Regions from separate parts of the Methylopila henanensis genome, predicted to be linked through region 1. Evidence: predicted binding sites of a transcription regulator. Region 1 holds the regulator's gene; the other holds the start of a gene.
The links. The regulator LexA, encoded in region 1, represses DNA repair genes until DNA is damaged. The targets are predictions, from matches to a motif close to TGTTCNNNNTGTGTTCNG.

Region 1 (15,040 bases):
AGGAGAACACGGTTCCCTCCTGGCTCTGGCGCTCGGTCGCCGACCAGGACGCGCTCGCCGCCCTGCCCGAGGCCGAGCGCTTCTCCGGGGAGCGCGACGCCCGTCAGGTGTTCGACCGCCTCGCCGGCGCCTGGACCTACTGGGGCTGGACCCACCGCTACTTCGACCAGGAGGAAGACGCGCGCGCCTTCTTCGACGAGCTCGCCTACATGCTCGCGACCCAGAAGGCCGCGCCGAACTCGCCGCAGTGGTTCAACACAGGCCTGCACTGGGCCTACGGCATCGACGGCCCGTCCCAGGGCCATTTCTACGCCGACCACCGGACCGGCGAGGTGCGCGCCTCCGAGAGCGCCTATGAGCGGCCGCAGCCGCACGCCTGCTTCATCCAGGGCGTCTCCGACGACCTCGTGAACGACGGCGGCATCATGGACCTGTGGGTGCGCGAGGCGCGCCTGTTCAAGTACGGCTCCGGCACCGGTTCCAACTTCTCCCAGCTCCGCGGCGAAGGCGAGCGGCTCTCGGGCGGCGGCAAGTCGTCGGGCCTGATGTCGTTCCTCAAGATCGGCGACCGCGCCGCCGGCGCCATCAAGTCGGGCGGCACCACGCGCCGCGCGGCTAAGATGGTCGTGGTCGACGCCGACCACCCGGACATCGAGAACTACGTCTCCTGGAAGGTGAAGGAGGAGCAGAAGGTCGCGGCGCTCGTCACCGGCTCCAAGGTCGTCCGCAAGCACCTCAAGGCGATCGTGAAAGCCTGCGTCAACTGCGACGGCCCGGACGGCGACTGCTCCAACCCGGAGAAGAACCCCGCGCTCAAGCGCGAGGTGAAGCTCGCCCGCAAGGCCATGGTGCCGGACAGCCTGATCAAGCGCGTGCTGCAGCAGGCGGCGCAGGGCGTGACCGACGTCGACTTCGACACCTACACCACGGACTGGGACGGCGAGGCCTATCTCACCGTCGCGGGCCAGAACTCCAACAACTCGGTGCGCGTCACCGACGACTTCCTGCGCGCGGTCGAGACCGACGGCGACTGGAATCTCATCGGCCGCACCACCGGCAAGGTCACCAAGACGCTGAAGGCCCGCGGGCTGTGGGATCAGGTGTCCTACGCCGCCTGGGCCTGCGCCGACCCCGGCATCCAGTTCCACACCACCGTCAACGACTGGCACACCTGCCCGGCTTCAGGCCCGATCCGCGCCTCGAACCCGTGCTCGGAGTACATGTTCCTCGACGACACGGCCTGCAATCTCGCCTCGCTGAACCTGCTGCAGTTCCGCCGCGCGGATAAGTCGTTCGACGTCGAGTCCTACGCCCACGCCTGCCGGCTGTGGACGATCGTGCTCGAGATCTCGGTGCTGATGGCGCAGTTCCCGTCGCGCCAGATCGCGGCGCTCTCCTGGCGCTACCGCACGCTCGGCATCGGCTACGCGAACATCGGCGGCCTGCTGATGTCCTCCGGCGTCGCCTATGACAGCGCGGAAGCCCGCGCGATCTGCGGCGCGCTCTCCGCGCTGATGACCGGCACGGCCTACGCCACCTCCGCCGAGATGGCCGGCGAGCTCGGCGCGTTCGAGGGCTACCCGGAAAACCGCGAGCACATGCTCCGCGTCATCCGCAACCACGCCCGCGCCGCCCGCAGCGAGTCGACCGGCTACGAGAGCCTTGCCACCCTGCCCGTCCCGCTCGACGCCGGCTCCTGCCCCGACCAGTCGATCGTCTCGGCCGCCCGCGCGGCCTGGGACCGCGCGCTGTCGCTCGGCGAACAGAACGGCTTCCGCAACGCGCAGGTCTCCGTCATCGCGCCGACTGGCACGATCGGCCTCGTGATGGACTGCGACACCACCGGCATCGAGCCCGACTTCGCGCTGGTGAAGTTCAAGAAGCTCGCCGGCGGCGGCTACTTCAAGATCATCAACCGCGCGGTGCCGGAAGCTCTGCGCGCGCTCGGCTACGCCGAGCACCAGATCGCCGAGATCGAGGCCTACGCCGTGGGCCACGGCTCGCTCGCCCAGGCGCCCGCCATCAACCCCGGCTCGCTCCGCGCCAAGGGTTTCCCGGACGAGGCGATCCAGGCGCTCGAGGCCGCGGCGAAGTCCGCCTTCGACGTCAAGTTCATCTTCAACAAATGGACGCTCGGCGAGGCCTTCCTTACGCAAGGCTTGAAGGTTCCGGCGGAGAAGCTCGAGGACCCGTCCTTCGACCTGCTCAGCCACCTCGGCTTCTCGAAGGCCGACGTCGAGGCCGCGAACACCCATGTCTGCGGCGCGATGACGGTCGAGGGCGCCCCGCACCTGAAGGTCGAGCACTACCCCGTGTTCGACTGCGCCAACCCCTGCGGGCGCACCGGCAAGCGCTTCCTCTCGGTCGAGAGCCACATCCGCATGATGGCGGCGGCGCAGCCCTTCATCTCGGGCGCGATCTCCAAGACCATCAACATGCCGAACGACGCGACGGTGGAGGACTGCTCCGCGGCCTACATGCTGTCGTGGAAGCTCGCGCTGAAGGCGAACGCGCTCTACCGCGACGGCTCCAAGCTCTCGCAGCCGCTCTCGGCCCAGCTGATCGCGGACGAGGACGACGAGGACGACGCCGTCGAGGCGCTGGTCGCGCAGCCGTCCGCCGCCCGCACCGCGCAGGTGATCGAGAAGATCGTCGAGCGCGTGCAGCTTCAGGTGGTCCGCGAGCGCGAGAAGCTGCCGGGCCGCCGCAAGGGCTACACCCAGAAGGCCATCGTCGGCGGCCACAAGGTGTATCTCCGCACCGGCGAATACGACGACGGCCGCATCGGCGAGATCTTCATCGACATGCACAAGGAAGGCGCGGCCTTCCGCTCGGTTATGAACAACTTCGCCATCGCGGTCTCGCTCGGCCTGCAGTACGGCGTGCCGCTCGAGGAGTATGTGGAGGCCTTCACCTTCACCCGCTTCGAGCCGGCCGGCTTCGTGCAGGGCAACGACACCATCAAGAACGCGACCTCGATCCTCGACTACGTGTTCCGCGAGCTCGCGATCTCCTACCTCTCCCGCTACGACCTCGCCCATGTGGACCCGTCCGACATCTCGCCGGACGCGATCGGCGGCGGCGTCGAGCAGGGCAAGGCGCCCGTGGTTCCGGTGTCCAAGGGTCTTCTGCGCGGGCGGCAGCTTTCGGCCGTGCCGGGCGTCGGCGGCACGCCGGAGCCCAAGGGCTCGTCCAACGTCACCGCCATCGGCGGCTCCCGCCCCGCGACGACGGCCGGCCTCGCCGTCCAGGGCGCGACCGCGCTGAAGCGCGAGCCGCAAGCCGCCCCGGCCACGGAAGAGGCGCTCGGCCACCTCGCCTGGGAGGCCCCGAAGGAGGTCGCCTCTGCGCCCAAGACCGCCGACGCCCGCCGGGCCGAAGCGCGGCTCAAGGGCTACGAAGGCGAAAACTGCTCGGAGTGCGGCAACTTCACCATGGTCCGCAACGGAACCTGCCTGAAGTGCGACACGTGCGGCTCGACAAGCGGGTGTAGCTGAAGAAAGTTCTCGCGATGGGCCTTCTCGGCGAAATTCAGTCATCCTTGATGGATAGCTCCGGCGCGATCTCTGGGAGGAGATCGCGTCGTGACGCTCCGGCGCTGTAACCGCGCCCGTCTCCTTGGGCTTGGGCCCTCAGGATCCACCCGGCGCGGACGCGCCGGCGACAGATGGATAGCCGGGTCAAGCCCGGGCATGACGGCCGAGGCCCTGTCCGGATATTGCAGCCCAGCCAGGACGGACCTGCTGCTCCCTTCGAAACGCCCCTGTCATGGTTCGGCCGACCGGACCATTAATCCATTCTGCCGTCTGACATCGCCGGCCTGACGCGCCCGCCCATGGCGGCCGGACGCGCGCGGCCGGGCGGTCAGCGCTCCTCGCCCATCTCCTCGACGAGCCGCCGCATCAGTTCGGCGGCCGGCAGCTCGCGCGCGAGCGGGGCGCCCTGCCCGGCCCAGAACGCCGCGGCGTCGTCGCTTCCCCGGGCGGAGGCCGCGGCGTGGAGCGCCTTGCCGGCGTCGTAGGCGACGGGATAGGCGGGCGCGGGCGGCGCGCCGGGGGCGGCGGCCTCGCGCATCAGGCGGTTCGTAAGCCCGCGCGCGGGGCGGCCGGAGATCGCCGAGGTCAGCCGCGTGTCGAAGGCGCGCGGGCTCTTCTGCGCCGCGCGGTAGGCCGGGCCGGCGGCGCTCTCGGGACAGAGCGCGAAGGCGGTGCCGAGCTGCGCGCCGGCGGCCCCGAGCGCGAGCGCCGCCCGCACGCCGCGCCCGTCCATGATCCCGCCGGCCGCAAGCACCGGGATGCGCGCCCGCCGCGCGATCAGGCTGACGAGCACGCTCGCGCTCAAGGCGGCGTCGGGCGCCTCGACCTCGAACATGCCGCGGTGGCCGCCAGCCTCGACGCCCTGCGCCACGATCACGTCGATCCCGGCGGCCTCGATCAGCTCCGCCTCGTCCGGATTGGTGGCGGTCGCCATGGTCACGACGCCCGCGGCGCGGAACGCTTCCACATGGGTCCGCGGCGGCAGCCCGAAATGGAAGCTGACGACCTTCGGCCGCGCCTCCAGCAGCAACCGGAAGGCCTCGTCGTCCTGCAGATAGCTCTTGTAGATCTCAGCCAGCGCCGCGGGAGGCTCCGCCCCGAACGCCGCGAACAGCGGCGCCAGCCAGCGCAGCCAGGCGGCCTCGCGGTCGGCGTCGCGAACCGCCGGCGGATGGCAGAACACGTTGACGTTGAAGGGCTTCGCCGTCAGCGCCTTCGTCGCGGCGATCATGTCCCGCGCCGCCTTACCCCCGCTCGCGCCGATCGCGATCGACCCGAGACCGCCGGCGTCGGAGACGGCCGCGGCGAGCTGAGGGGTGGAGACGCCCGCCATCGGCGCCTGGACGATCGGGGCCGCCGCTCCGACGAGGGCGAGGAAGCGGTCGGTCGAGGTCGTTGCGGCCAGTGCCATCGCGGCGCTCCTGCGGTCCCGGAGCCCCCGATCTGGAGGCTTCGGGCCGAAAGCTCAACCCGCGGCGTTCGAGGTCGCAGGCTCTCGCGCCGGCTCCGGCCGCCGCGGCTCCGCCACGCGCCGGGCCGCGGAGGCCGCGGCGGCGGAGGCGTCCGGCAGGTCGAGCCGGACCACGAGGCCGTGGGGCTCGCCGTCGCGCAGCTCCATCGTCCCGCCATGACCGCCGACGACCTCATGGACGATCGACAGGCCGAGGCCGAACCCGCCCGGCGCGCTGGAGCTGCGGCTGGCGTCGCCCTTGAAGAAGGGCTCGATCACCTTGGCGCGCATCGCCTCGGGAACGCCGGCGCCGTCGTCGACGACCTCGATACGCACGCCGCCGCCCGGCAGCGGCTCGAGCCGCACCATGACGACGCCGGCGAACTTCAGTCCGTTGTCGACGAGATTGGTGACCGCCCGCGCCAGCGATTGCGGCTTGCAGGCGAAGGTCAGCCGGTCCGGCCCCTCGTAGGAGGCCGGCATATCCATGTTCGCGAAGTCGTGGCAGACCGTCTGGAGCAGGCTCGGCAGGTCGACGCGCTGCGTCGTCTCGGTCGCGACCTCCCGCCGAAGATAGGTCAGCGTCTCCTGGATCATCGCGTCGATGCGGCTGATGTCGGTCAGCATGGCGTCGCGGAGCGCCGGATCGGTCGAGCGCTCGGCCCGCATGCGCAGCCGCGTCAGGGGCGTGCGCAGGTCGTGGCTGATGGCGCGCACCATGCGGGTGCGGCCGTCGATCATGTCCCGGATGCGGGCGCGCATGTCGTTGAGAGCCCGCGCGAGCGCGCTGATCTCCCGCGGGCCGCGCTCGTCGAACGGCCGGTCCGGGCCTTCGTCGGGGCTCAGGTCCTGCGCTGCGCGGGCGAAACTCGTCAGCGGCGCCATGATGACCGCGCCGGCGTAGATCGACAGCAGCAGCATCGGGACCACGATGATCAGGATCTTCATCGCGAAGAACAGGCGTTCCGGGTGCAGCAGCGGCAGCGGCGGACGCGGGGTCGGCGCGAAGGCGAGCGCCGCGCCGTCGGGAAGGCGCACGGCGATGACATCGCCTTCCGAGCCCGCCGACGTCCGGCGCCGGACCTCCGCGTCGAGCGACGCGCCGAACGCCTTGTGGATGTCGGCGAGATCGCAGTCGCCGCTCGTCGGCGGCGCGAGTTCGCTCCGCGCGGCCTGCGCGGACATCCGCTCGACCTTCAGCCCGGTCGCGCTCGTCGCCGCCATGATCGCCTCGGCCGCCTGCGGGCTCCCCGCGGCGTCGAGCTGGGAGACAACCGTCTGGATCCGGATCGCGACCTTGCTCGCATAGGGCGCCTTGTTTTCCGCGCTGTGCAGCAGGCTCACCACCAGCACCATGACCAGCACGGGCGTGATCGCCAGGAAGAGGATCTGGCGGCGGATCGACCCGCACAGGAACAGGCTGCGCCAGCGGCTCATGACGCTTCGACCACGGGCGTGAACAGGTAGCCGCCAAGCCGCACCGTCTTGATGAAGCTCGGGTCCTTCGGGTTCGGCTCGATCTTCTGACGGATGCGGCTGACGTGGACGTCGACGCTGCGCTCGACCGGGCCCGCGACGCCCGCATGGGTCAGGGACAGAAGCTGCTCGCGGGTCAGGACCTGGCCGGCGTTCTGGCACAGCGCGACGAGCAGATCGAACTCGGCGGTGGTCATGAACACCTGCGCGCCGGCGCAGTCCACCAGCGTCCGCGCGACCGGATCGATCGTCCAGCCCGCGAAGGTCATCGCGCTCTTCCGGCCGGGGCGCTCCGAGCCGTAGGAGGCGCGGCGGAGCAGGCCCTTGATCCGGGCGAGCAGCTCGCGGGTGTTGAACGGCTTGGTGACGTAGTCGTCGGCGCCGAACTCGAGGCCGACGATGCGATCGACGTCGGTCGCTACGGCGGTGAGCATGACGATCGGCGTCCGCGCCTCCGCCCGCAGCCGCCGGCAGATGCTGAAGCCGTCCTCTCCCGGCAGCATGACGTCGAGCACGATCAGGTCGAACGACTGCCGGCGCAACAGCCGGTCCATCTCGGCGCCGGACTGCGCGGCGACGGCGACATAACCGTTCTGCGTCAGCGTCTCGGCCAGCATATCGGCGATGTCGCGGTCGTCCTCCACGAGGAGGATCGTCGCCGGCGGCTCAGGCGCGCAGTTCTGGAAGGACTGAAGCTGCATATTCATCAAACGCGGTTCCGCGACTTTAGCGGCCCAAGGTCCCACGTAACCGCCCCCGCTGTCACCAAACGAGATGTTTTGTTTTGTGAAGGTGGACGAAACACGGGCCGACGCCCGATGACGGCGAGCCGCCGCTATCCGAAATCCACGCCGGTGAGCGCTTTCGAGTAGCGCCAGAGCCGGGTCGCGGCGTCCAAGTCCAGCGCCTGCGGCGGGATCCGCGCCGGCGCCGGATGTCCGCGCGTCTCGCCGAGCCTGTCGGGCCCGTAGTACCCGCCGGGCTTCGCCTCCGGCGCCGTGGCGGCGAAAAGCGTCGGCAGCGCGCCCTGCGCCGGCGGCTGGAACAGGAACCAGAGCGCGGAGCGGAGGACGCCCGCGACGCTGAGGCGGCCGGGCGCGTTGTGCAGCAGATCCGTGCGCGAGATGCCGGGATGGGCGGCGATGCTGGCGATTCCCATTCCGGCGGCCTCGCTGCGGCGCTGCAGCTCGAAGGCGAACATCAGGCAGGCGAGCTTCGACTGGCTGTAGGCCGTCATCGGCTGATAGCCTTTCTCGGCGTTGAGGTCGCCGAAGTCGATCGCTCCGTTGCGCGCCGCGACGCTCGACAGCGTCACCACGCGCGGCTTTCGGCCCTTCTGCAGGAGAGGGGCAAGACGCCCGGTCAGCGCGAAGTGGCCGAGATAGTTCGTGCCGAGCTGCAGCTCCAGCCTGTCCACGGTCTCCATGCGACGCGGCGGGGTCATCACGCCGGCGTTGTTGACCAGAAGATCGAGACTGTCCGTCCGGGCCCGCATCCGTTCGCCAAAGGCGAACACCGACCTCAGGTCGGCGAGGTCGAGCAGTTCGAACCGGACGTCCGACGACGGCGCCTCGCGACGGATGCGCGCGACCGCCGCCTCGCCCTTCCTGACGTCCCGCCCGGCGACGACGACCGCGCCGCCGGCGCGGGCCAGGGCGAGCGCGGTTTCATAGCCGAGCCCGCCGGCGCCGGTGACGACGGCGGACCGGCCCTTCTGGGACGGCATGTCGGCTAGAGACCACTTCGCCATGACGTGTTCGTTGTCCTTCAGAGGCCCGCTGTCGCGGGCTGGTCCCGGCGCCGGAACGGAAGAGCGGCCGTCGCCTCGCCGGTCAGCGCCAGGAGGGCGTTGGCGACCGCCGGCGCGATCGGAGGCACGCCCGGCTCGCCCATGCCGGTCGGCCGGGCGGTCGAGCGGATGATGTGCGTTTCGACGGCCGGCATCTCGTTCATGCGCAGGAGCGGGTAGCCGTCGAAATTGGTCTCCTGAACGAGGCCGTCCTTCAGCGTGATCGCCCCGTGGAGCGCCGCGGAGAGGCCGTAGCCGACCCCGCCCTCCATCTGCGCCGCGATCTGATCGGGCGAGATCGCGATCCCGCAGTCGACCACCGCGACGACCCTGCGGACCGCGGGACGGCCGCCCTCGAGCCGGACCTCCGCGACCTGGCCCACGACGGTTCCGAAGCTTTCGTGGACCGCCATGCCGCGCGCCCAGCCGGGCTCGAGCCGTTCGCCCCAGCCCGCCCTGCGGCGGAGTTCGTCCAGCACGACGAGCCGCCGGCTCGCGTTCGCCTTTTCATAGAGCGCGCGCCGGTACTCGGCGGGATCGCGGCCGGCCCGCCGCGCCAGCTGGTCGACGATGTGCTCCATCACCATGGCGGTGTGCGAATGCCCGACGGACCGCCAGAACCAGACCGGCGTCGGGGCGCTCGGCTCGAAGATCTTTCCGTCCACGACCGAGGCGGTCGAGAAGTACGGAGAGTCCCTCACGCCCTCGACGGTGAAGTCGTTTCCGATGAAAAACAGCGGCTGGGCGACCACATGATGGCGCCATCGGGCGGGAAAACCGTCCGCGCCGATCTCCACCCATGCGCGATGGTGCGCCATCGGCCGGTAATAGCCGCCGGTGATGTCGTCCTCGCGGGTCCAGATCAGCTTCACCGGACGCCCGTTCGTGCGCTTGGCGATCCGCAGGCATTCGATGAGATAATCCGCCGACAGGACCCCGCGGCGGCCGAAGGAGCCGCCGGCCGGCAGCACCTTGATGTCGACCTTTCCCGGAAGCGTGAGCGCGACGCGCGCGGCCTGGACCTGATCGATCGTCGGCATCTGCGATCCCGAGATGATCTCGACGCTCCAGCCGTCGATGCGGGCGACGCAATCGGGGGTCTCCATGGGCGCGTGGGCGAGATAGGGAAAGTCGAACGCGAACTCCACGGCGCCTTGGCCGAACGCGGTCTCGGGATCGCCGACGGTCTGGAAGGCGGCCGGTTTGATGTCCGAGCGGCCGTCCGCGATCTCGCGGTGCTCGCGGACGAGCTCCGCCGAGGAGCGCTTCTCGGCCCCGCTGTCGTCCCATTCGACCTTGAGAGCGTCACGCCCCAGCTTCGCCGCGAAGGTGTTCTCGGCGGCGACCGCCACGCCGCTCTCGATCGCGAAGACGTCGACCACGCCCGCGATCTTGAGCGCCTCGGCCGCGTCGAACCTCACCAGCGCGCCGCCGAAGCGCGGGCTGCGCGCCACCATCGCGGTCAGCATGCTCGGCAGATGGACGTCCTGCGTGTAGACCTGCCGACCGGAGCTCTTCGGGAGGCTGTCCTTGCGGCGGACCCGGTCGGTTCCGATCAGCTGGTAGGCTTCGGGCCGCTTCAGCTCCGGGGCGTCGGGCGGGGTCTGCCGCGAGGCCTCCTCCAGCAGCTCGGCGAAGCTCGCCGACATGCCGGAGTTCAGGTCCGACACGACGCTGTCGAGCACCACGAGCGATTCTTCGGGCGCGTCCCAGCGCTGGGCGGCGGCCGCGACGAACATCGCCCGTGCGGCGGCGCCCGCGTTGCGCAACGTGTCCCAGGCGCCGGCGATCGACCCCGATCCGGCGGTGAGCTGAGGCCCGTAGGCGCGGAAGTTGCCATGCGCGTCGACGACGCGGACGCGGTCCCAGTCCGCGTCGAGCTCCTCCGCCACCATCGCGGCGAGCCCGGCGTGGACGCCCTGCCCCATCTCCTGGTGCTTGTTGACGATGGTGACCCAGCCGTCCGCGGAGATGCGGATGAACGGACCGAACACGCTCGGTTCCGGGTCTCCTCCGCCGGCCTGCAGGATGGCGCCGATGGTCTCGACGGGGCGGGTCGCGGCGTAGCCGACGATCAGCGCGCCGCCCACGAGCGTCCCGCCGAGGATCAGCCTGCGGCGCGACATCCGGAAGCCGCCCCGGGAGGCCGGCGCTTCGGTAACGGCGGGGCTCATGTCCGGCCTCCTTCGCCGTCGGCCTGCCGACGGAGCTGCCCCGCGGCGTCGTGGATCGCGGCGCGGATGCGGTTGTAGGTGGCGCAGCGGCAGAGGTTCCCGCTCATCGCGGCGTCGATGTCTTCGTCGGTCGGCGACGGCGTCTCGCGAAGCAGAGCGATCGCGCTCATGACCTGGCCGGACTGGCAGAAGCCGCATTGCGGCACGTCGCGCCGCACCCAGGCGTCGCGGACGGCTTCGGCCTCCGCGCCGGCGATCGCTTCGATCGTCGTGATCCGTGAGGTGGCGAGATCGGCCAGCGTGAGCGAGCAGGATCGCGCGGGCTGACCGTCGACATGCACCGTGCAGGCGCCGCACAGGCCGGCGCCGCAGCCGTATTTCGAACCCGTGAGCTTCAGCGTGTCGCGGAGAACCCAGAGCAGGGGCGTGCGGCCGTCCGCCTCGACCCGATGAATCTCGCCGTTGATCGTGAGGGAATGCGCCATGGGATCAGCCCTCCCCGCCGGGCCGCCGCGGGGCGCGGCGCTGAATCCGGTACACCGTGGCCGGCGGCATGTTCGCGAGCGCGCGGCCGACGCGGCTGGCCTTCAGGCCGAGCCGATCGAGGATCGGCCGGGGAACCGGACAGTTCGGCCCATAGGTGAACTGGTAGAACGCGCCGCCCGGCTTCAGATGGCTGAAAGCGCCGTCCAGAATCATGATCACCTTGCGGGGCTTCATCGAGAGCAGCGGCAGCCCGCTCACCACGGCGCCGGCCTTTTCGCCGTCGAACAGCGCGACGTGGCGCAGCGCGGAGGCGTCCATCCAGAGCGTGCGCGCCTCGGGGAAGCGAAGCTGCAGCAGCGTCGCGAACTCGGAGCCTGTCTCGATCAGCGCCAGCCGATGCTCCGGGACGCCGCGTTCGAGCAGCGCCTGGGTGAAGACGCCGGTGCCGGGCCCGAGCTCGATCACGGCGCCGACGTTCCGGTCGATCTCCGCGGTCATCACCCTCGCGAGGGTCGCGCCGGACGGAAGGATCGCTCCCACGCGCAGAGGAGCGGTCAGCCATTCCCTGATGAAGGTGAGGCCGTCGAAGGTCGTCGTGACGTTCATGGACTGGTTCCTGTCGGTCGCGGAGCGGACGGGGGAGCCGCTTCAGCCGCTTGGGAGACAGAACCGTGAGGCGCCGAAAGGTTGCTTTGGATTGCGTGTTGTTAAGAGATGTTTCCGGCTGGAAGCGAGGACCCTGACGTCCTCCGAATATTTCTTAACATCTCTCAATCCAACGCAACCGCGCCGCGGCGCATGGTTTCGGTCAGACGGCGAACGACGCGGCGGCTCGAGGGCCACCGGGACGTCGCCGAAACGAAACCGGGAGCGCCGCATGAGCCTTTCGAAAGCAATCGTCGCCCGGCTGGTCCGGACCGGCTGCCTCGGAGCGTCGCTGATGCTCACCTCGGAGGCGATGGGAGCCGTCGTGGTTTCAGGCGAGACAGTCGTGGCCGAGGCCTGCGCGGCCGCCGGGCCGGCCTGCGGAGGCGAGTCATGATCCGCTGGCCGACGTGGAGAGGCCTGCGCTGGCTGGCGCTTCTGCTGCTCCCCTTGCCCGCAATGATCGGCTACGCCGAGAGCCGCGACCCGATCGCCACGATGACCAAGATCTCCAACAGCGCCGCCAAGGGCGACCGCCTTCCCATGGCCGCCGAAGCGGATGGCGCGCAGACGTTCTGCGCGCCTGACCCTCGGGGCCGCGCCGGGAGCGTCTGCGCCGGCCGGAGATAGACGAGATCGGATCAGGGAGCCCCATTCACTGATCTGATTGGCGGTCGGCGGCATGTCCCCACCGACGACCGCTAAGGCCACCGAAGGCGACCAGGAGCACGGGCGCCTTCGGTGGCCGCACGCCTTGCGGCGCGGTCGCGCTCACGCGGCCCCGCTTTCCCGCTTTTGAAAATCCGGCGCCGCATCCCGATATCAGGGCCACGATCGAACCCTGAGGAGACGGCGATGACCACTGCGACCGAGCGTGCGGTTCTGGCGGGCGGATGCTTCTGGGGCATGCAGGACCTGATCCGCAGGCAGCCGGGCGTGGTTTCGACCCGCGTCGGCTACACGGGCGGCGACGTCCCCAACGCCACCTACCGCAATCATGGAACCCACGCCGAGGCGATCGAGATCGTCTACGACCCGGCCGTGACGAGCTTCCGGCGCATGCTGGAGTTCTTCTTCCAGATCCACGACCCGACCACCCTGAACCGGCAGGGCAACGACGTCGGCCTGAGCTATCGCTCCGCGATCTTCGTCCTGGACGACGACCAGAAGCGGATCGCCGAGGAGACCATCGCCGACGTGAACGCCTCGGGGCTGTGGCCGGGCAAGGTGGCGACCGAGATCGCGCCGGCCGGCCCGTTCTGGGAAGCGGAGCCCGAGCATCAGGACTATCTCGAGCGCTATCCCAACGGCTACACCTGCCACTTCATCCGGCCGAACTGGCGGCTGCCCGCGCGCGAGGAGGTCCGCCGCGCCGGCTGAGCGGCCGCATCCGCGCGGGACGCGGCGGCGCGGAAGCGCCGTCGCCGTAAACGCGACGTTAACCCTTGCGGAACACATCTAGAACAGGTAGATATCTGTTCATGATTTGTTTTTGACGTCGCGGAGCCGGACATGTTGACCCGCAAGCAGTACGAGTTGCTGCGCTTCATCCATGAGCGGCTGAAGGAGACCGGCGTTCCCCCCTCGTTCGACGAGATGAAGGACGCGCTGGACCTCAAGTCCAAGTCCGGCATCCACCGCCTGATCATGGCGCTGGAGGAGCGCGGCTTCATCCGCCGTCTGCCGAACCGCGCGCGCGCCCTCGAGGTGCTGAAGCTTCCCGAGGCCGCGGCGCCGCCGGTGTCGCGCCCCGCCGGCCGCTTCACCCCCAGCGTCATCGAGGGCAATCTCGGCAAGGTCCGCCCGGCCCGTCCTCCGGCAGCGGAGGAAGACGAGGACGAGCGCATGGTGGCGATCCCGGTCATGGGCCGGATCGCCGCGGGCGTGCCGATCGAGGCCATCCAGGCGAAGAGCCACACCATCGCGGTGTCGCCCGACATGCTTTCGGCCGGCGAGCATTTCGCCCTCGAAGTGCGCGGCGATTCGATGATCGAGGCCGGCATTCTCGACGGCGACCTCGTGCTCATCCGCAAGCAGACCGTGGCCGACACCGGCGACATCGTGGTGGCGCTGGTGGACGACGAGGAGGCGACGCTGAAACGACTGCGCAAGCGCGGCGCTTCGATCGCTCTGGAAGCGGCGAACCCGGCCTACGAGACGCGCATCTTCGGTCCCGACCGGGTCGCGATCCAGGGCCGGCTTGTTGGGCTGATCCGCCGCTACTGATCGTCTGCGGCCCCCTGCTCGTCGGGCTCCTCCGGGACTTCGGTGGGATCGACGGCGTCTGACTCAGCGGAGGTCGGCGCGCGGCGCGGCGCGAACTGCAGTCGGAGAGCGACGTCGGGAGGGGGCTCGAAGCCGGCCGGCGACCACGGCCTGTCGCCTCCGGGCGTTCGTGCGGCTGTTCCTAGGAAGCGAGGGCCGTCGCGCTTGAGTTCGAGCGCGCCGGTCGCGGCGAGCGCGCGGCGGTCGACGACCGCGGCGCGGTCGAAGCAGGCGGGCGGCGCCTCGAGTCGCGTCACAACCAGCGTGGCGCGCCGGCAGTCCTCCTCGAATGCGCGCGGGTCCCAGACCAGCGCGGCGACGCCTCCGTCCGCAAGCGGCGCGACGCAGCCATAGGCGTCGCAGCGGCCTGCTCCTGCGGTCCGGCGGGCGCCTGAGGGCGGGCTTGGCGGCCCTTCGCCGTCGGCCGCGAGCCAGACCTTGGCGGCGAATCCGCTGCGCCCGGCGCCGACGAGCGCGAGCTTTCCGTCCGGCCCGCGCACCGCCATGGAGCGCCCGGCCGGATCGATCACCACGTCGGGCCGCGTCGGCCAGGCCGCGAGCGCGAACGCGGCGAGAATAGGCGCGACGGCGAGAAAGCGCAGCGGCGTCCGCCACAGGCAGAGCCAGCAGATCCCGAGCGCGAACAGGAGAAGCGAGGCCTCGCCGAAGGCGCCGGTCGCGCGCTCCGCGCCGGGCCAGGACGCGACGGCGCGGGCGATCGCGAGCACGCCGTCGAGGCCGAGGCCCATCAGCCGCCACCACGGCCCGTCGAGGCCGAGCGGCGCGAACAGCAGCCCGCCGACGACGCTCGGCATCACGATCAGGCTGATCAGCGGCGTCGCGAGCGCGTTGCCGGCGAGCGCATAGGGCGTCACGCGGTGGAAGTGGTAGGCGGCGAAGGGCGCTGTCGCGAGCCCCGCGACGAGGGTGGTGACAAGCGCGACCGCCGCCGCCGTCCCGAGCCAGCGGATCGCCGCGCCGAGCCGCGTCGTGGATTCGGGACGTTCGCGGCGGCGCGGCCAGGCCTCGAAGGTCGCGATCAGCGCGGCGACCGCGGCGAACGACATCTGGAAGCTCGGCCCGAGCAGCGCGTCGGGCGTCAGCGCCGTCACCGCGAGCGCCGCGAGCGCGAGGTTCCGCGGCGTCAGCGCCGGCCGGCCGATCAGGATGGCCGCGAACACGACGGCCGCCATGAGGAAAGCGCGCTGGGTCGCGACCT
Region 2 (15,040 bases), on a different contig from region 1:
CGACCGCGAGTCGCGGCGGACGCCGGCTGGTGACGGTCGTGCTGGGCTCGCCGACGCCGCTGGAGCGCTCCGAGACCGCGATCGACGCCTTCGAGCGCGGGTTCGCCGCCCGCTCCGCCGTCGGCACGCTCGCGACCCTGCCCACGGTCGCGCCGGCCTTCCCGATCGACCTGCGCGAGGAGATGTGCGGCAAGTCGACCGCCAAGTTCCGCGCCGCGCGCAAGTACGATCCGAACGGCCATCCGTGGCGGCCGATCCTGATGTCCAAGACGCAGGTGAACCCGGTGATGGTCTACGCCACGCCGGCGCCGAACGCGCCGGCGGTCGCCGCCAAGCCGAGCGGCGTCGACGAAGACGCGCCGACCGCCTACGCCCCGAACGCCGCCGCGTCGTCGGCGGTGGTGCCCGGCGCCGCGGTGAAGCCCGGAAGCGCCAAGGTGAAGTCGCTCAAGGCCGACAAGCCGGTGAAGAAGCCCGCCGCCAAGCCGACGAAGGCGACCAAGGCCGCCGAGGCGGAGAAGAAGGGCCGGGTCAAGATCGAGCTCGATCCCAAGACGCCGCCGCGGAAGACGCTGGGCGCCGGCCCCACCGCGGCTTCGAACGGGCCGACCCCGACGCCCGGTTCGGTCTACCGCAACGCGCAGCCGCCGTCGGGCAAGTCCGCCTTCTGAGGGCGGGTCCGCAAAGTATGCGTCGCCACAGGCGAAGTCGTCATGCCCGCCTTCGCGGGCATCCACGACTTCGATCGCAGGGCTGTACGCACAAGGAAGTCGTGGATACCCGCCTTCGGCGGGCCTGACGGCAGGCGGCGCGGCACCGAGGCGATTTCCGAACAGGTTGGGCGGCCTGCGCGCGCTGCGCCGCGACGTTCCGCTTGTGTTCCGGTAACCTTCTCCCGCTACATCGGGAGCATGAGCCTGTCCGCGATTCGCATCCTCGGCGTCGATCCGGGCCTCCGCCGCACCGGCTGGGGGATCATCGAGGCTGACGGCAGCCGGCTGTCCTTCGTGGCCTCCGGCGTCATCGTCCCGGACGACGCGCTGGCGCTCGCGGAGCGGCTCGCGGCGATCCACGCCGGCCTGTGCGCGGTGCTCGCCGGGCATGCGCCGCATGAGGCGGCGGTCGAGGAGACCTTCGTCAACAACAACCCGTCGGCCACGCTCAAGCTCGGCCAGGCGCGCGGCGTCGCGCTGCTGGTGCCGGCGCTCGCGGGGCTCACGGTGGCGGAGTACGCGCCGAACCTCGTGAAGAAGACGGTGGTCGGCGCCGGCCATGCGGAGAAGCGCCAGATCCAGGCCATGATCGGCGTGCTGCTGCCGAAGGCGACGTTCAAGAGCGCCGACGCCGCCGACGCGCTCGCGGTCGCGATCTGCCACGCCCAGCACCGCGGGGCGCGCGCCCGCATCGCCGCCGCGACGAGGATGACCGCATGATCGGCAAGCTGACGGGCAAGGTGGACTCGGTCGGGACCGACTGGGCGATCATCGACGTCGGCGGCGTCGGCTATGTCGTGCACTGCTCCGCCCGGACGCTCGGGCGGCTGCCGAAGGCCGGCGAGATCGCCCGGCTGTCGATCGAGACTCATGTGCGCGAGGACCGCATCCAGCTCTTCGGCTTCATGGCCGATCTGGAGCGGGAGTGGTTCCGGCTGCTGAACACCGTGCAGGGGGTCGGAACCAAGGTCGCGCTCGGCGTGCTTTCGGTGCTCGACGCGCCGGAGCTCGCGACCGCGATCGCGCTGCAGGACAAGGCCGCGATCGCCCGCGCGCCGGGCGTCGGCCCCAAGGTCGCGGCGCGCATCGCGGCCGAGCTCAAGGACCGCGCGCCGCTGTTCGCCGACGTCGACCCCAATCTCGGGCGGCTGGCGGCGGGCGACGGCGCGGAGCCGAAGCGCGGCCCGCAGCCGGCGCGGGACGCGGTCTCGGCGCTGGTCAATCTCGGCTACGCCGCTCCGCAGGCGAGCGCCGCCGTCGCCGCCGCCATGCAGTCCGCGGGGGAGGGCGCCACCACCGAGCAGTTGATCCGGGCGGGCCTCAGGCAGCTCGCGGGCTGACGCCGGCGAGACGGCGGCGGAGGCGCGTGAAGACCGCGAGGGCCCGGCTGACCGGCCGCAGGGCGGCGTCGCCGCGGGCGATCGCGTCGCGCGCGAGATCGTCGATGTCGGCGAGGTCGCGGAGGCTGGCGCGCTTCGGGTCGAACACGTTGCGCAGCCGGTCGGTCGCGGCGACGCGCTCGCTCCACGGGCGGCCCCAGACGGCGAGCGCGAAACGGTCGTTTTCCTCAGCGTAGCGCGCCGAAAGCTGGGCCGCGAGCGCCGGGTCCGGCCCGAAGAACGCGGTCTCGTTCCAGCCCCGCTCGGCGAGGGCGGCCTCGAACGCCATGGAGTAGTCCATCAGCGCCTTCGGATCGAAGCCGCGCTCGTTGAGCCGCCGGCGGATCGTGAGCGCGGCCTCAATCGCCTTCGGCCCCGGCGAGGCGTTGCGGTAGGACCGGTCGTCGAACCCGCGCGCGTCGACGTCGCCTCGGCCAACGGTTTCGAGAAAGTCCTCCACGAGCCGCCCCTTCACCGCCTCGAAGCTCTTCAGCGTCAGGTCGACGTCGTCGGCCTCAATCATGTGGCGGAACACGCGCCAGGGCGAGAAGTTGGGGTTCTGCTCCGGGGAGGCCGAGGCGATCCAGCGGTTGAAGGAGCGCGTCAGCCTTAGGCGCTTGGCGTGCTGGGTGTAGGTGGCGTTGATGCGGTCGGGCGTGTCGCGGACGTAGCCGATGATGTGCAGCCGGACGCCGCGGCGCGCGAAGAACTGCCGAACGAAGGCGAAGCGCTCGGCCTTGGCGAAATCGGTGCTGAGCGATTCGCGCGTGATCAGCAGGTCGCCGTCCGTCGCCGCGAGATGACGGCCGAGCCAGCGCCACGAACGCGTGACGGGGGCGGCGGGGTCCTGCTCCAGCGGGAGATGGCGGGCGAGCTGGCGGCCGGTCATCGCGATGGTGCGCGGCGGAAAGGTCGGCAGCCCGAGCCCGCGCGCCTCGATGACGTCGCGCCGGTTCTGCAGGAAGCCCTGGATCGTCGTTGAGCCGGTCTTCGGCGTGCCGACATGGAGATGGCAGATGCGCAAGCCGTCCTCCCCCGCGCGGAGCCGCCGCGTGGGCAGGCGGTTTCGCGGACCGGGCCGATGCCGTATCACGAATGCGACTGTTTCGCACCGATCGGCCGCATGACTTCGCAAAGCCCCGTCCGCGACGCCCATCTTCGCGACGACGACGCCCTCGACGCGTCGATCCGTCCGCAGACGCTCGCCGACTTCACCGGCCAGCGGCAGGCCCGCGAGAACCTGTCGGTGTTCATCCAGGCCGCCAAGGCGCGCGGCGAGGCGCTGGACCACGTGCTGTTCGCAGGCCCCCCCGGCCTCGGCAAGACCACGCTGGCGCAGATCGTCGCGCGCGAGCTCGGCGTCGGCTTCCGCGCCACCTCCGGCCCGGTGATCGCCAAGGCCGGCGACCTCGCGGCGCTGCTGACCAATCTCGAAGAACGCGACGTGCTGTTCATCGACGAGATCCACCGGCTCAATCCGGCGGTGGAGGAGATCCTCTATCCCGCGATGGAGGATTTCCAGCTCGACCTGATCATCGGCGAGGGGCCGGCGGCGCGCTCGGTGCGCATCGACCTGTCGAAGTTCACGCTCGTCGGCGCGACGACCCGCGCCGGCCTGCTGACCACCCCCCTGCGCGACCGGTTCGGCATCCCGCTGCGGCTCAATTTCTACGAGATCGACGAGCTGGAGCTGATCGTGCGGCGCGGCGCGCGGGTGCTCGGCGTCGCCATGAGCCCGGAGGGCGCGCGCGAGATCGCGCGGCGCTCGCGTGGCACGCCCCGCATCGCCGGCCGGCTGCTCCGGCGGGTGCGCGACTTCGCCTCCGTGTCCGGCGAGGCGACAGTGTCGCGCGAGAGCGCCGACCGGGCGCTCCGCCTGCTCGACGTCGACGATCTCGGGCTCGACGCCATGGACCGCCGCTACCTCTCCACGATCGCGACCAACTATGGCGGCGGCCCGGTCGGCGTGGAGACGATCGCCGCGGCGCTGTCGGAGCCGCGCGACGCGGTCGAGGAGATCATCGAGCCTTATCTGATCCAGCAGGGCTTCATACAGCGGACGCCTCGGGGGCGCATGCTGACGGCCAACGCGTTCCGGCATCTCGGCCTCGCCGCGCCGGCCGCGCCCGCCCAGGCGCCGCTGTTCGATCTCGACGAGGAGCAATGACGGCAAATCTCGAAGACGGCGTCGGAGGTCGCCTCGACGGCGTGCGCCACGTGCTGACGCTGCGCATCTATTACGAGGACACCGACTTCTCGGGCGCCGTCTACCACGCCAACTACCTGCGCTACATGGAGCGCGGCCGCACCGAGATCCTGCGCGCGATCGGCTTCGACCACCGCGTGCTGTGGGAGACCGAGCGCGAGGGCTTCGTCGTGCGCCGCATGACGGTCGATTACCTCAGGCCCGCGCGCATGGACGACGTCGTCGCCGTCACCACCTGGGTGCACGAGGTCAAGCAGGCGTCGCTGACGCTCGGCCAGTCGGTAACGCGCGATGGCGAGACGCTGGTGACCGGGCTCGCCGTCTGCGCCTATGTCCGCGACGGCCGGCCGGTGCGGATGCCGCTCGCGATGCGCGAGCAGATGGCGCGGACGGAGTAGCCCTCAGCCCTTACGGGCGCGCGACAGCATGTTGCGGAAGCCGCGCGACTTCGGGTCGAGCACGGCCATGAAGATGGTCGAGTTGCAGAGGTTGCGGCGCCGCACGATCGCGATCACCACGCCCCAGACGCCGCCCTGGCCCATCACCGGCCCGCCGCTGTCGCCGCGGCACACCGCGCCGCCGGAGACGCCGAACGCGACCGCCGTCGGCCCGTCGGTGACGACCTCGGCCGAGACGTTGGCGAGGCGGAGCTCGCCGCTCGAGCCTTCGTCCGACGGGTCGGTGAGCCCGGCGCCCGCCAGCACCGAGCGGGTCTTCGCGGCCTTCAGCGGCTGCGCCGCGATCCGGATCGGCCGGCGGTCGCGCGGCGCGGGCCGGGCGAGCTTCAGGATCGCGAGGTCGGCGCCCAGCAGTTCGGGGCGCGGGTTGTCGGCGTCGCCGCGGCCCTGGAAGTCGGGGTGCATCGCGCCGGCCGCCACCTGCACGGTCGGCCCCGGCCGGCCGTCGCCCTCGAAGAACTGCGCCACCACCACGCTCGGGCCGCCGAGGTCGGCGAGGCAATGGCCCGCGGTCAACACGAGATTCCGCTCGATCAGCACGCCGGTGCAGTTGCCGACCTGCGCGCGCGACCGGCCTGTGGGCGTCAGACTGGTGATGAACACCGTCGCTCGCGTCAGCCGGTCGCCGGCGGGGGCGGGGGAGCCGCCGGAAAGCGCCAGAGCCTGCTGCGGCGCGAGGACGGCGAGGCCCGCAGCGGCGAGAACGCAAAACACGATGAGGCGCATGCAGGAAATCCGGTCGGGCGCGGCGCGGCGCGGAAAGGGTCGGGTTTCAGGCCGCACCATGGCATGCGGAACGTCAAAGGTCCGTTCCAGTCGCCGTGATTTCGGCCGCCGGCTGTCACATGTGTCCGTCGAGCGACAACCGGCTCAGTCGAGCGCGCGGCGCATGCGGCGGAAGCCGTCCGACGCGGGATCGATCGGCGCGATCGCGATCCGTGCGCTGCAGCCGCCACGCGGGCGCAGGATGGCGGAGACCACGCCCCAGACCGCGCCGTCGCGGCTCGCGAGCGCCCCGCCGCTGTCGCCGCCGCAGGCCGGGCGGTCGACGGACGCAAAGGCGACGCGGGCGCCGGACCCGGTCGAGAGCCGGACGGCGCTTGGCCGGAAGCTCTTGAGCGCGCCGGAGCGCGCGCCGTCGCCCGGACCCGCCCGGCCGACGCCCGTCATCGCGGCCGTCGCCGCGGCGGCGGCCTCCACGTTTCCGCTTAAGGAGGCGGGCGTCGCGCCGGCCACGGGGCGCGCTAGCTTCAGAAGCGCGAGGTCGGCGGCGATCTCACGCTGGCGCGTCTCCGGCTCGCCGGGACGCTCGCGCCAGCCGATCACATGGCCGGGATGGCGGGCGAACCGCAGGACGGGGAGGTGCGGCGGAATCGCGCGGCGGTTCTCATAGCCGAAGACCGCCACCTGCGCCGGCCCGGACGCCGCGTCGAGGCAGTGGCCGGCGGTCAGCACCACGTCGGGCTCGATCAGCACGCCGGCGCAGTCCGAGATGCGGGCGCGGCCGTCGCCGGTGGGCGTGACGGTCTGGACCGCGACGGTCGCGGCCTCCAGCCCCGCGGCGGCGAGGGGATCGCAGGCGAAGACGGCGAAGACGGCGAGGGCGAAGGCGCGCATGGCGTCCGTCTTAGCCGTCGGCGGCCGGCGAAGCGAGCGGCCGGGCGAACCGCGACGGGGGAGCCACGCCGCAAGCCGGTAACGTCGTCTTAACCTTGACGAGCCATTAACGAAGGGTGCCCCTGTGGGATCGGGTCGCAGTTTCAACACATTGACGCGCGACTAGCGCGGTCGTTCCGGTCCTGTTGGCGTCGATGGCGCGCGGCGCGCGGGCGGTCGAGGCCGCCGCGCGGCGCCGGGCCGGAAGTCGCGGCGCGGCCGCGGAGCGTGGAGACGAACGGACGATGCCAACACCCGACATGTCCTTGCTGGGCCTGTTCCTACAGGCGCACTTCGTCGTGAAGTTCGTCATGATCGGGCTGCTGGCCGCCTCGGTCTGGTGCTGGGCCATCGTCATCGACAAGCAGCTTCTGTTCTCGCGCAACGGCCGCAACATGGACCGTTTCGAGAAGATCTTCTGGTCGGGCCAGAGCCTCGAGGAGCTGTACCGCTCGCTGTCCAACCGTCCGAACACCGGCATGGCGGCTCTGTTCGTGGCGGCGATGCGGGAATGGAAGCGCTCCTACGAGAGCGGCGGCCGGTCCGTCGCCGGCCTGCAGCAGCGCATCGACAAGGTGCTGGACGTGACGATCGCGCGGGAGACCGAGCGGCTGGAGTCGAAGCTTCTGGTGCTCGCGACCGTGGGCTCGGCGGGGCCGTTCATCGGCCTGTTCGGCACGGTCTGGGGCATCATGACGGCGTTCCAGTCGATCGCGGCGTCCAAGAACACCTCGCTCGCGGTGGTCGCGCCCGGCATCGCGGAGGCGCTGTTCGCCACCGCGATCGGCCTCGTCGCGGCCATTCCGGCGGTCATTTTCTACAACAAGTTCTCCAGCCAGGTGACGCGCCAGGCGAGCCGGATGGAGGGCTTCGCCGACGAGTTCTCCGCGATCCTGTCCCGCCAGATCGACGAGAGGGCCTGATCCGATGGGGATGAGCGCCGGCGGAGGCGGAGGCGGATCGCACGGCGCGCGCCGTCGGCGGCGCACGCAGGTCATGTCCGAGATCAACATGACGCCGATGGTCGACGTCATGCTGGTGCTGCTGATCATCTTCATGGTGTCGGCGCCGCTGCTGACGGTCGGCGTGCCGATCGACCTGCCGCAGACCTCCGCGAACCCGCTGAACGAGGAGAAGGAGCCCCTCACCATCACGGTGAACACCAAGGGCGAAGTCTTCCTTCAGGAGACGCAGGTGCAGGTCGAGGAGATCGCGCCGCGCCTCATTGCCATCACGAATTCCGGCTACGACGAACGTATCTACGTGCGGGGCGACAGGAACGTGGTCTACGGCCAGGTGATGAAAGTCATGGGCACGCTGTCCGCGGCGGGTTTCCGCCGGGTCGCGCTCGTGACGGAACTCGAGCAGGGGAGCTGAGCGGACGCCCATGCGCCCAGGCCTGGTCACCTCTGCGGCCGCTCACGCGCTGATCCTCGCCTGGGGAGTGGTGAATCTCGGAACGGCCAAGCCGTTCGAGGTGTCGCCGACGGAGTCGCTTCCGATCGAGATCCTGACGCCGCAGGAATTCGAGGCCATGACCAAGGGCTCGAAGACCTCCAAGAAGGTCGACGCGCCGAAGATCAAGGCCGACAAGGTCGCGGAGGCCGACCCCGAGCCCGTGGACGACGCGCTGCCCGAGGCCAAGGAGGACGTCGCCGCGCCGCCTCCGCCGCCGCCCGCGCCGAACCTCGCGAAGGCCGAGGCGGAGGCCAAGGCCGCCGCGGAGAAGGCCGAGAAGGCGGAAGCAGCCAAGGCCGCCAAGGCGGAAGCCGAGAAAGCCGAGAAGGCGGAAGCCGCGAAAGTGGCCAAGGCCGCCGCCGAAAAGGCAGCCGCGGACAAGGCCGCGAAGGCGGAAGCCGCCAAGGCCGCCGCGGAGAAGGCCGAGAAACTCGCCCAGGCGGAGGCCGCCGAGGCCGAGCTGCGCGCCAAGGCCGCCGCCGAAGAGAAGGCCGCGCAGGACAAGGCGGCGGCCGAGAAGGCCGCTGCGGAAAAGGCCGAGGCCGAAAAGGCGGCGAAGCTCGCGGCGGAGAAGGCGGCCAAGGAGAAGGCGGAGCAGCTCGCCAAGGCCGAAGCCGAGAAGGCGGCGAAGCTCGCAGCCGAGAAGGCCGCCAAGGAGAAGGCCGAGAAGCTCGCCAAGGCTGAAGCCGAAAAGGCCGCCAAGGCGGAGGCCGAGAGGAAGGCGGCCGAGGCCAAGGCCGCCGAGCGCAAGTTCGACCCCAACAAGATCGCCTCGCTGCTGAAGAATTCGCAGTCGACCTCGAACACGCCGAGCAAGTCCGCGCTCGAGGACAAGCGCGCGCCCGGCCGCACCCAGACGGCGGCGCGCGAGACCGCGCCCGAGACCACCGCCGGCACCAGCCGCGGCACCGCGACGAAGCTCTCGCTCTCGCAGCGCAACGGCATCGACAACGCCGTGCGCGAGCAGGTGATGCAGTGCTGGAACCCGCCCTTCGGGGCCGCGAACGGCGACAGCCTGGCCGTGCGCGTGACCTTCACGCTGAACGCAGACGGCACGCTCAGCGACGGGCCCACCGTGGTGAACAACTCGTCGAACCCTGCCTTCCGCGCCGCGGCGGGCGCAGCGACCCGCGCGGTCCAGCGCTGCGCGCCGCTGAAGCTGCCGGCCGACGCCTACGACTACTGGCGCCAGGTGACGATCAACTTCGACCCCAAGGAGATGATGGGCGGATGACCCGCGTCTCCGCCATGGCCTCGCCGCGCTCGCGCGGCATGCCGCCCCTCACGGTTCCGCTCCGCCGGACCGCTCGCCCGCTCTGACGCGTTCCGCGCCGCCGGCTCGCCCGCCGGCCTCAAACGGATAGCCACGAATGTCGCTCTCGCCTGCTCAACTGCTCCGCGCCGCGGCCCTGATCGTCGCGCTCTTCGGCCTCGCCGCGCTGGCTCCCGCCGCGCGCGCGCAGGTCAACATCGACATCAATCAGGGCAACGTGCAGCCGCTGCCGATCGCGATCCCGGCCTTTCTCGGCCAGGGCGGCGACGCCGAGCTCGCGCGCAACATCGCGAGCGTCGTCGAGGCGGACCTGAAGCGCTCCGGCCTGTTCGCGCCGATCGACCACAAGGCCTTCATCGAGAAGATCACCAACACCGACGCCGCCCCGCGCTTCGGCGACTGGCGCATCATCAACGCGCAGGCGCTGGTCACGGGCCGGGTCGTCCGCCAGGGCGACGGGCGGCTCAGGACCGAGTTCCGGCTGTGGGACGTGTTCGCGGGCAACCAGCTCGACGGCCAGCAGTTCTTCACCGACAAGAACTGGCGCCGCGTGGCGCATCTGATCGCCGACATGATCTACGAGCGCCTGACCGGCGAGAAGGGCTACTTCGACACCCGTGTCGTCTATGTCGACGAGAGCGGCCCGAAGGACAAGCGCGTCAAGCGCCTCGCCATCATGGACCAGGACGGCTTCAACGTCCGCTACATCACCGGCGGCGACGAGCTGGTGCTGACCCCGCGCTTCAGCCCGACGAGCCAGGAGATCACCTACATGTCGTTCGGGCGCGCCGAGCCGCGCGTCTACCTGCTGAACATCGAGACCGGCCAGCGCGAGGTTGTCGGCAACTTCCCCGGCATGACCTTCTCGCCGCGCTTCTCGCCGGACGGGCAGAAGGTGATCATGAGCCTGCAGCAGGGCGGCGACTCGAACCTCTACGCCATGGACCTGCGCTCGCGCACCACCACGCGGCTGACGGATTCCGGCGCGATCGACACCTCGCCGTCCTATTCGCCGGACGGCAGCCAGATCGTGTTCGAGAGCGACCGCGGCGGCAACCAGCAGATCTACGTCATGTCGGCCAGCGGCGGCGGCGCGCAGCGCATCTCCTTCGGACAGGGCCGCTACTCGACGCCGGTGTGGTCGCCGCGCGGCGACCTGATCGCCTTCACCAAGCAGTCCGGCGGCAAGTTCGCGATCGGCGTGATGAAGCCGGACGGCTCCGGCGAGCGCATCCTCACCGAGGGCTTCCACAACGAGGGCCCGACCTGGGCGCCGAACGGCCGCGTGCTGATGTTCTTCCGCGACCAGGGCGGCGGCCCGCGCATCTATTCCGTCGACGTCACAGGCCGCAACGAGCAGCGCATCCCGACGCCGGGCTTCGCCTCCGATCCGGCGTGGTCGCCGCCGCTGAACTGAGCGGCCCGATGAGCCTGACCGTCTACGGCATCAAGAACTGCGACACGATGAAGAAGGCGCGCGCCTGGCTGGACGCGCGCGGCGTCGCTTACGCTTTCCACGACTACAAGGCCGCCGGAATCCAGCCGGAGACGCTCGCGGACTGGGCGCGCGAGGTCGGCTGGGAGACCCTGCTGAACCGGGCCGGCACGACGTTCCGCAAGCTTCCCGACGCCGACCGCGAAGGGCTCGACGAGGCGAAGGCTCTGCGGCTGATGGCGGCGCATCCGAGCCTGATCAAGCGGCCGGTGCTGACCGGCAGGGGCAAGCCCGTGGTCGGCTTCAAGCCCGAGCGCTACGCCGAGCTGTTCGCCGGCTAATCTTTCGCGGTCACTCCGCCGCGATCGCCGCGCTCTCGTAAGACGCCGACAGGTTGTCGAGGCTCGCAACGATGTGGTCGGCGAGCGCCTGCGCGGTCTCCGTCAGCGAGCCGGCGTTCTTCAGCAGCGCGATCTTGCAGGTCGGCAGCGGCGGGAAGCCGTCGGCCTGGTTCAGGATGCGCATGCCCGGCCGCAGCGCGGACTCCGGCAGCACGGACACCGCGAGGCCCGCCAGCACGGCGGAGCCCACGGCCGTGAAATTGCAGCTCGAATAGAGCACCCGGCTCGCGCGGCCGACCGCCTCGAGCTGCGCCATCGCGGTCTCCCGCCACTCGCAGGCGGCGGTGCCGAGCGCGAGCGGGATCACCGCCTCCTCGTGGACCATGGCGCGCTGGGACGTCACCCACAGCAGCGGCTCCTGCCGGATGATCTCGCCGACCGGCTTGCGCGACGCGTGGGTGATGATGGCGAGGTCGAGGTCGTCGCGCTCGATGAAGCCGACGAGATGGCTGGTCGGCTCGCACACCACCGAAACCTCCACCCGCGGGTTGGAGCGGGAGAAGCGCGCCAGGATCTCGGGCAGGTAGCGCTCGGCGTAGTCGTCCGGCACGCCGAGCCGCACCCGTCCGGTCAGGGCGTCGTCGGCGAAGGCCGACACCGCCTCGCGCGAGATGTGGACGATGCGCCGGGCGTAGTCGAGCAGGCGCTCGCCGTCCTCGGTCAGCCGCGCGCCGCGGCCGTCGCGGGCGAAGATCGGCCGGCCGACCCGCTCCTCCAGCCGCTTCATCTGCATCGACACCGCCGACTGCGTCTTGTGCACCACGTCAGCGGCGCGGGTGAACGAGCCCGTGTCCACGATCGCGACGAAGGTCTTCAGTTGGTCGACATCCAGCAGGGCAGTCATGAGCGCCTCTGAGCATCACGGGATATGATGACCCATATTAGAAACATTCGTTTCACTGATCAATCGGTCTCAGGCATGGTCGCGTCGTTCCCGGGAGGCTGCGGCGGTTTCGGGTGGTCCGGATGAGCCGGACCACGGATCGTCGCTACCGATGGATTACGCCGCCCGGCCGATAAGGAGGTCGCCATGTCGCTGATGTCGCTCGAGAGCCTGAAGACCGCCCGGATCACTCCGGCCAAGGTCGCCATCTTCGTGGCCCGCGACGTCATGCGCCGCGCCACCGCCGTGGCCGTGGCCTGGAAACGGCGAGGCGACCTGCGCGAACTCGCGCATTTCGACGATCGGATGCTGGCGGATCTCGGCCTGTCGCGCGGCGACATCGCCTCGGCGGCCTCCGAGCCGATGTGGCGGGACCCCACGCTCAGGCTGTCGGCGCTCGCGGTCGAGCGTCGGGCGGCCGCGCGCGATCACGCGCGGTGGCGGCGCGAAACGATCGAGACGGCGCGCGAAACGCGCGTCCAAGGGACACGGTCGCGGGAAGCCTGCGCCGACTGACGCCCCGTCCATAGGACCTGCCGCGGGACGGCCGGGACCTCGCCTTGATGGCGACGTCCGGGCCGTCCCGTAGTCATTCGAGGGCCGCTGCCGATCGTCGCATCGGCCAAAAGAGGGCCATAAAGACGGTTGGAAAAGTTTGTCGGATGATAAACGGATCGCGCCCCGGGCCGTCCGTCGCGGCTCCGGCCCGAATCAGGCGTTGAGCGTCAGGCGGTAGGCGTAGGCGTCGCCGCGGAACAGGCCTTCCACATATTCGATCATCCGGCCGCCGCCGTCATAGGAGCGGCGGCGGATCAGCAGGCAGGGCAGGGGCTCCTCGAAGCCGAAGATCGCGCTCTCGCGCTCGTCCGGCGACGCCGCCTCGATGGTCTGCTCGCAGCGCGTCAGCGTCAGGCCGCTTTCGGCCAGACGGGCGTAGACCGAGCCGCTGAGGTCGGCCTCGGCCAGCGCCGGCGCCGCGGCGACGTCGTACCACGCCTTCTCCACCGACAGCGGCATGCCGTCGCCGAGCCGGACGCGCACCAGCTTGAGCAGAGGCGCGGCCGAGGGCAGGCCGAAGATCGAGGCGATCGAACGGTCCGTGGCGACGTCCTGCTCCAGCACCTCGGACGACGGGGTCCGGCCGAGCTCGCGCATCTCCTCGGTGAAGCCCTTCAGCCTCTCCATGCCCGGCTTGATCCGGCTCTCCACCGCCTCGACGCGGTAGCCGAGCCGGCCATGCGCGCTCAGCATACGGCGGCGGCGCAGCGCGTCGTAGCAGCGCTGCACGGTGGTGCGGCTGACGCCGAGATCCTCGGCGAGCCGACGCTCGGCCGGCAGCGTGGCGCCCACCGCGACGACGCCCGCGCCGATGAGCGCCGCGAGCTGCTCCTCGAGCTGCTGATACATGGGCCGCGCGGTGTCGTCGCGCAGGCGGAGAAGGTTGAACAGGTTGGGGGCGTCGCTCAAGACGTAGGCGCTTCCGGACAGGCGAACATGAAGAGGGCCGGTCGCGCGCCACAGGCGCGCCGTGCCAGTACGGCATTATACGGTGCACGAAAGAAGGCGAAAGGCGAGCCGGCGCATGGGCGCCCACGCAATCGTGCAGTCCAGAACAGCTCCAGAGCCGTGGCGTTGGCGCCCACGCGCTCCGAGACGCGGCCGCCGGACGGGGGTATAGAGGCGCGTGGTTCAGCTCCGCCGGAGTTCGATGTCGCGTCAGTCCGCAGAAACGTCCAGGCCGAACCCGCTCGAGCGCCTGGCCGCGGCTCTGGCGAGCCGTGATCTTCCGGCTCCGCTGAGCGTCGGGCCGCTCTCTGGGGAATGGGCGCCGCTGTCGCGGCTCTGGGGCCCCGACCGCGCCGCCATGGACCGGCTGCTCGCCTATCAGCGGGCCTTCTCCACGGATCTCGACGAGAAGGGCCAGTCCGCCTACCTCGTCGGGGGACTGGCCTATGCGCTAACGGTCCCGCTCGCCATGGGCGTGGTGGAGCACGGCGTCGCCTTCGACCTGTCGGCCGACCGCGTGGGCTTCCGGCTGGAGCGCCGCGTCATGGCGTATGAAGGCCGCGACGTGCCGGGCGAGCGGATCCATCTGCGGCTGGCCTCGCCGGGCTTCGCGAGCCTCGATCCGGCCCATGACGGCGTCCCGGGCGCCGTGCTCCTGTCCGACCGCGCCGCGCTCGCCGAGCATGTCCGGATCGCGCTCGAGGCCCTCTTCGCGCCGCTGGTCGAATGGCTCCGCGGCTATGGCGGCCTGTCCCGCGGCGCGCTGTGGCGGCTCGTGGGCGACTCTGTCGCGCTCGCCTTTCTCGGCGCGGGCGAGGCGCTCGACAGGGTGGAGGAGGCGAAGCGCGACGCGCTTGGCGTCCTGAAGCGTCCGGGCTCGCCGCTGACCAACCGGCAGATGCGCTTCACCCGCTTCGACCTGATCGATCCGTCCGCGCCGGATAAGCCGATCGCGAGCGAGAACTTCCGCGTCCGCGGCGGGTGCTGCCGCTATTACACGGTCGAGGGCGGGACCTATTGCGGAAGCTGCGTGCTGCTCGATCCGGCGGAACGCGAGGAGCGCATGCTCGCGGCGTTTCGACGCCGGCTCGGCGACGAGGCCTGCGCGGGCGCCTCGGCGCGCGAGGCGTTCTGACGCGTCGGCGCCGAAAACGCCTTGAATAGACTCAAGTTCTGTTCTCACGCGGTCTTGATGGCGCCACGATCCGCCCATGTCCTTCTAGGGGACTACGCGGGGAGCCACCCTGCGGCGACGCCGCCCGAGACGGCGATGACAGGAGCGCGCGATGCTGAGCCAGCGCTATCCGACGATCCTCGAGATCGAGGGCGTCCTGGGCGACGTGCCCCATGACGGATACCTGCCGGCGCTGACGACGGTGTTCGCCGACCCCGCCGTGATGACGACGCTCGGCGGCGTCCGCTCCAGCGACGCCGCGTCGAGCTTCATCGCGCGGGCCAGGGCGCACTGGCGTGACGCGGGCTTCGGGCTCTGGTTTCTCCGCGACATGCGCGACGGCTCCTTCTCCGGCTGGGCCGGCATCCGCCGCTGCGAGGTCGCGGGCGAGCGCACCGTCGAGCTCGCCTACGCGCTGACGCCGCGCATGCGCTGCCGGGGCCACGCCACGCGCATCGGCGCGGCCGCCCTCCAGCTCGGGTTCGAAAATCTGGGCCT

Region 2: ruvC (crossover junction endodeoxyribonuclease RuvC) is a predicted target of LexA. The motif match lies at 867-884, and genes of this name have one in related genera.

What each region holds. Positions count from the first base shown of each region.
Region 1 covers NZ_JBHUER010000001.1:288,640-303,679, reverse strand. The annotation lists gene ACFSCV_RS01455 (vitamin B12-dependent ribonucleotide reductase) at 1-3,497, shown strand, start outside; gene ACFSCV_RS01450 (NAD(P)H-dependent flavin oxidoreductase) at 3,865-4,947, opposite strand; gene ACFSCV_RS01445 (sensor histidine kinase) at 5,002-6,423, opposite strand; gene ACFSCV_RS01440 (response regulator) at 6,420-7,169, opposite strand; gene ACFSCV_RS01435 (oxidoreductase) at 7,298-8,212, opposite strand; gene ACFSCV_RS01430 (xanthine dehydrogenase family protein molybdopterin-binding subunit) at 8,230-10,425, opposite strand; gene ACFSCV_RS01425 ((2Fe-2S)-binding protein) at 10,422-10,910, opposite strand; gene ACFSCV_RS01420 (class I SAM-dependent methyltransferase) at 10,915-11,517, opposite strand; gene ACFSCV_RS01415 (hypothetical protein) at 11,789-11,953, shown strand; gene ACFSCV_RS01410 (hypothetical protein) at 11,950-12,186, shown strand; gene msrA (peptide-methionine (S)-S-oxide reductase MsrA) at 12,412-12,936, shown strand; gene lexA (transcriptional repressor LexA) at 13,069-13,782, shown strand; gene ACFSCV_RS01395 (ComEC/Rec2 family competence protein) at 13,776-15,040, opposite strand, start outside.
Region 2 covers NZ_JBHUER010000010.1:593,368-608,407, reverse strand. The annotation lists gene ACFSCV_RS16045 (serine hydrolase) at 1-671, shown strand, start outside; gene ruvC (crossover junction endodeoxyribonuclease RuvC) at 912-1,433, shown strand; gene ruvA (Holliday junction branch migration protein RuvA) at 1,430-2,053, shown strand; gene ACFSCV_RS16030 (hypothetical protein) at 2,034-3,116, opposite strand; gene ruvB (Holliday junction branch migration DNA helicase RuvB) at 3,216-4,259, shown strand; gene ybgC (tol-pal system-associated acyl-CoA thioesterase) at 4,256-4,696, shown strand; gene ACFSCV_RS16015 (S1 family peptidase) at 4,700-5,482, opposite strand; gene ACFSCV_RS16010 (trypsin-like serine protease) at 5,627-6,373, opposite strand; gene tolQ (protein TolQ) at 6,658-7,335, shown strand; gene tolR (protein TolR) at 7,340-7,789, shown strand; gene tolA (cell envelope integrity protein TolA) at 7,800-9,104, shown strand; gene tolB (Tol-Pal system beta propeller repeat protein TolB) at 9,241-10,560, shown strand; gene ACFSCV_RS15985 (ArsC family reductase) at 10,569-10,919, shown strand; gene ACFSCV_RS15980 (LysR family transcriptional regulator) at 10,930-11,823, opposite strand; gene ACFSCV_RS15975 (DUF1127 domain-containing protein) at 12,010-12,378, shown strand; gene ACFSCV_RS15970 (GntR family transcriptional regulator) at 12,574-13,269, opposite strand; gene ACFSCV_RS15965 ((2Fe-2S)-binding protein) at 13,571-14,503, shown strand; gene ACFSCV_RS15960 (GNAT family N-acetyltransferase) at 14,655-15,040, shown strand, end outside.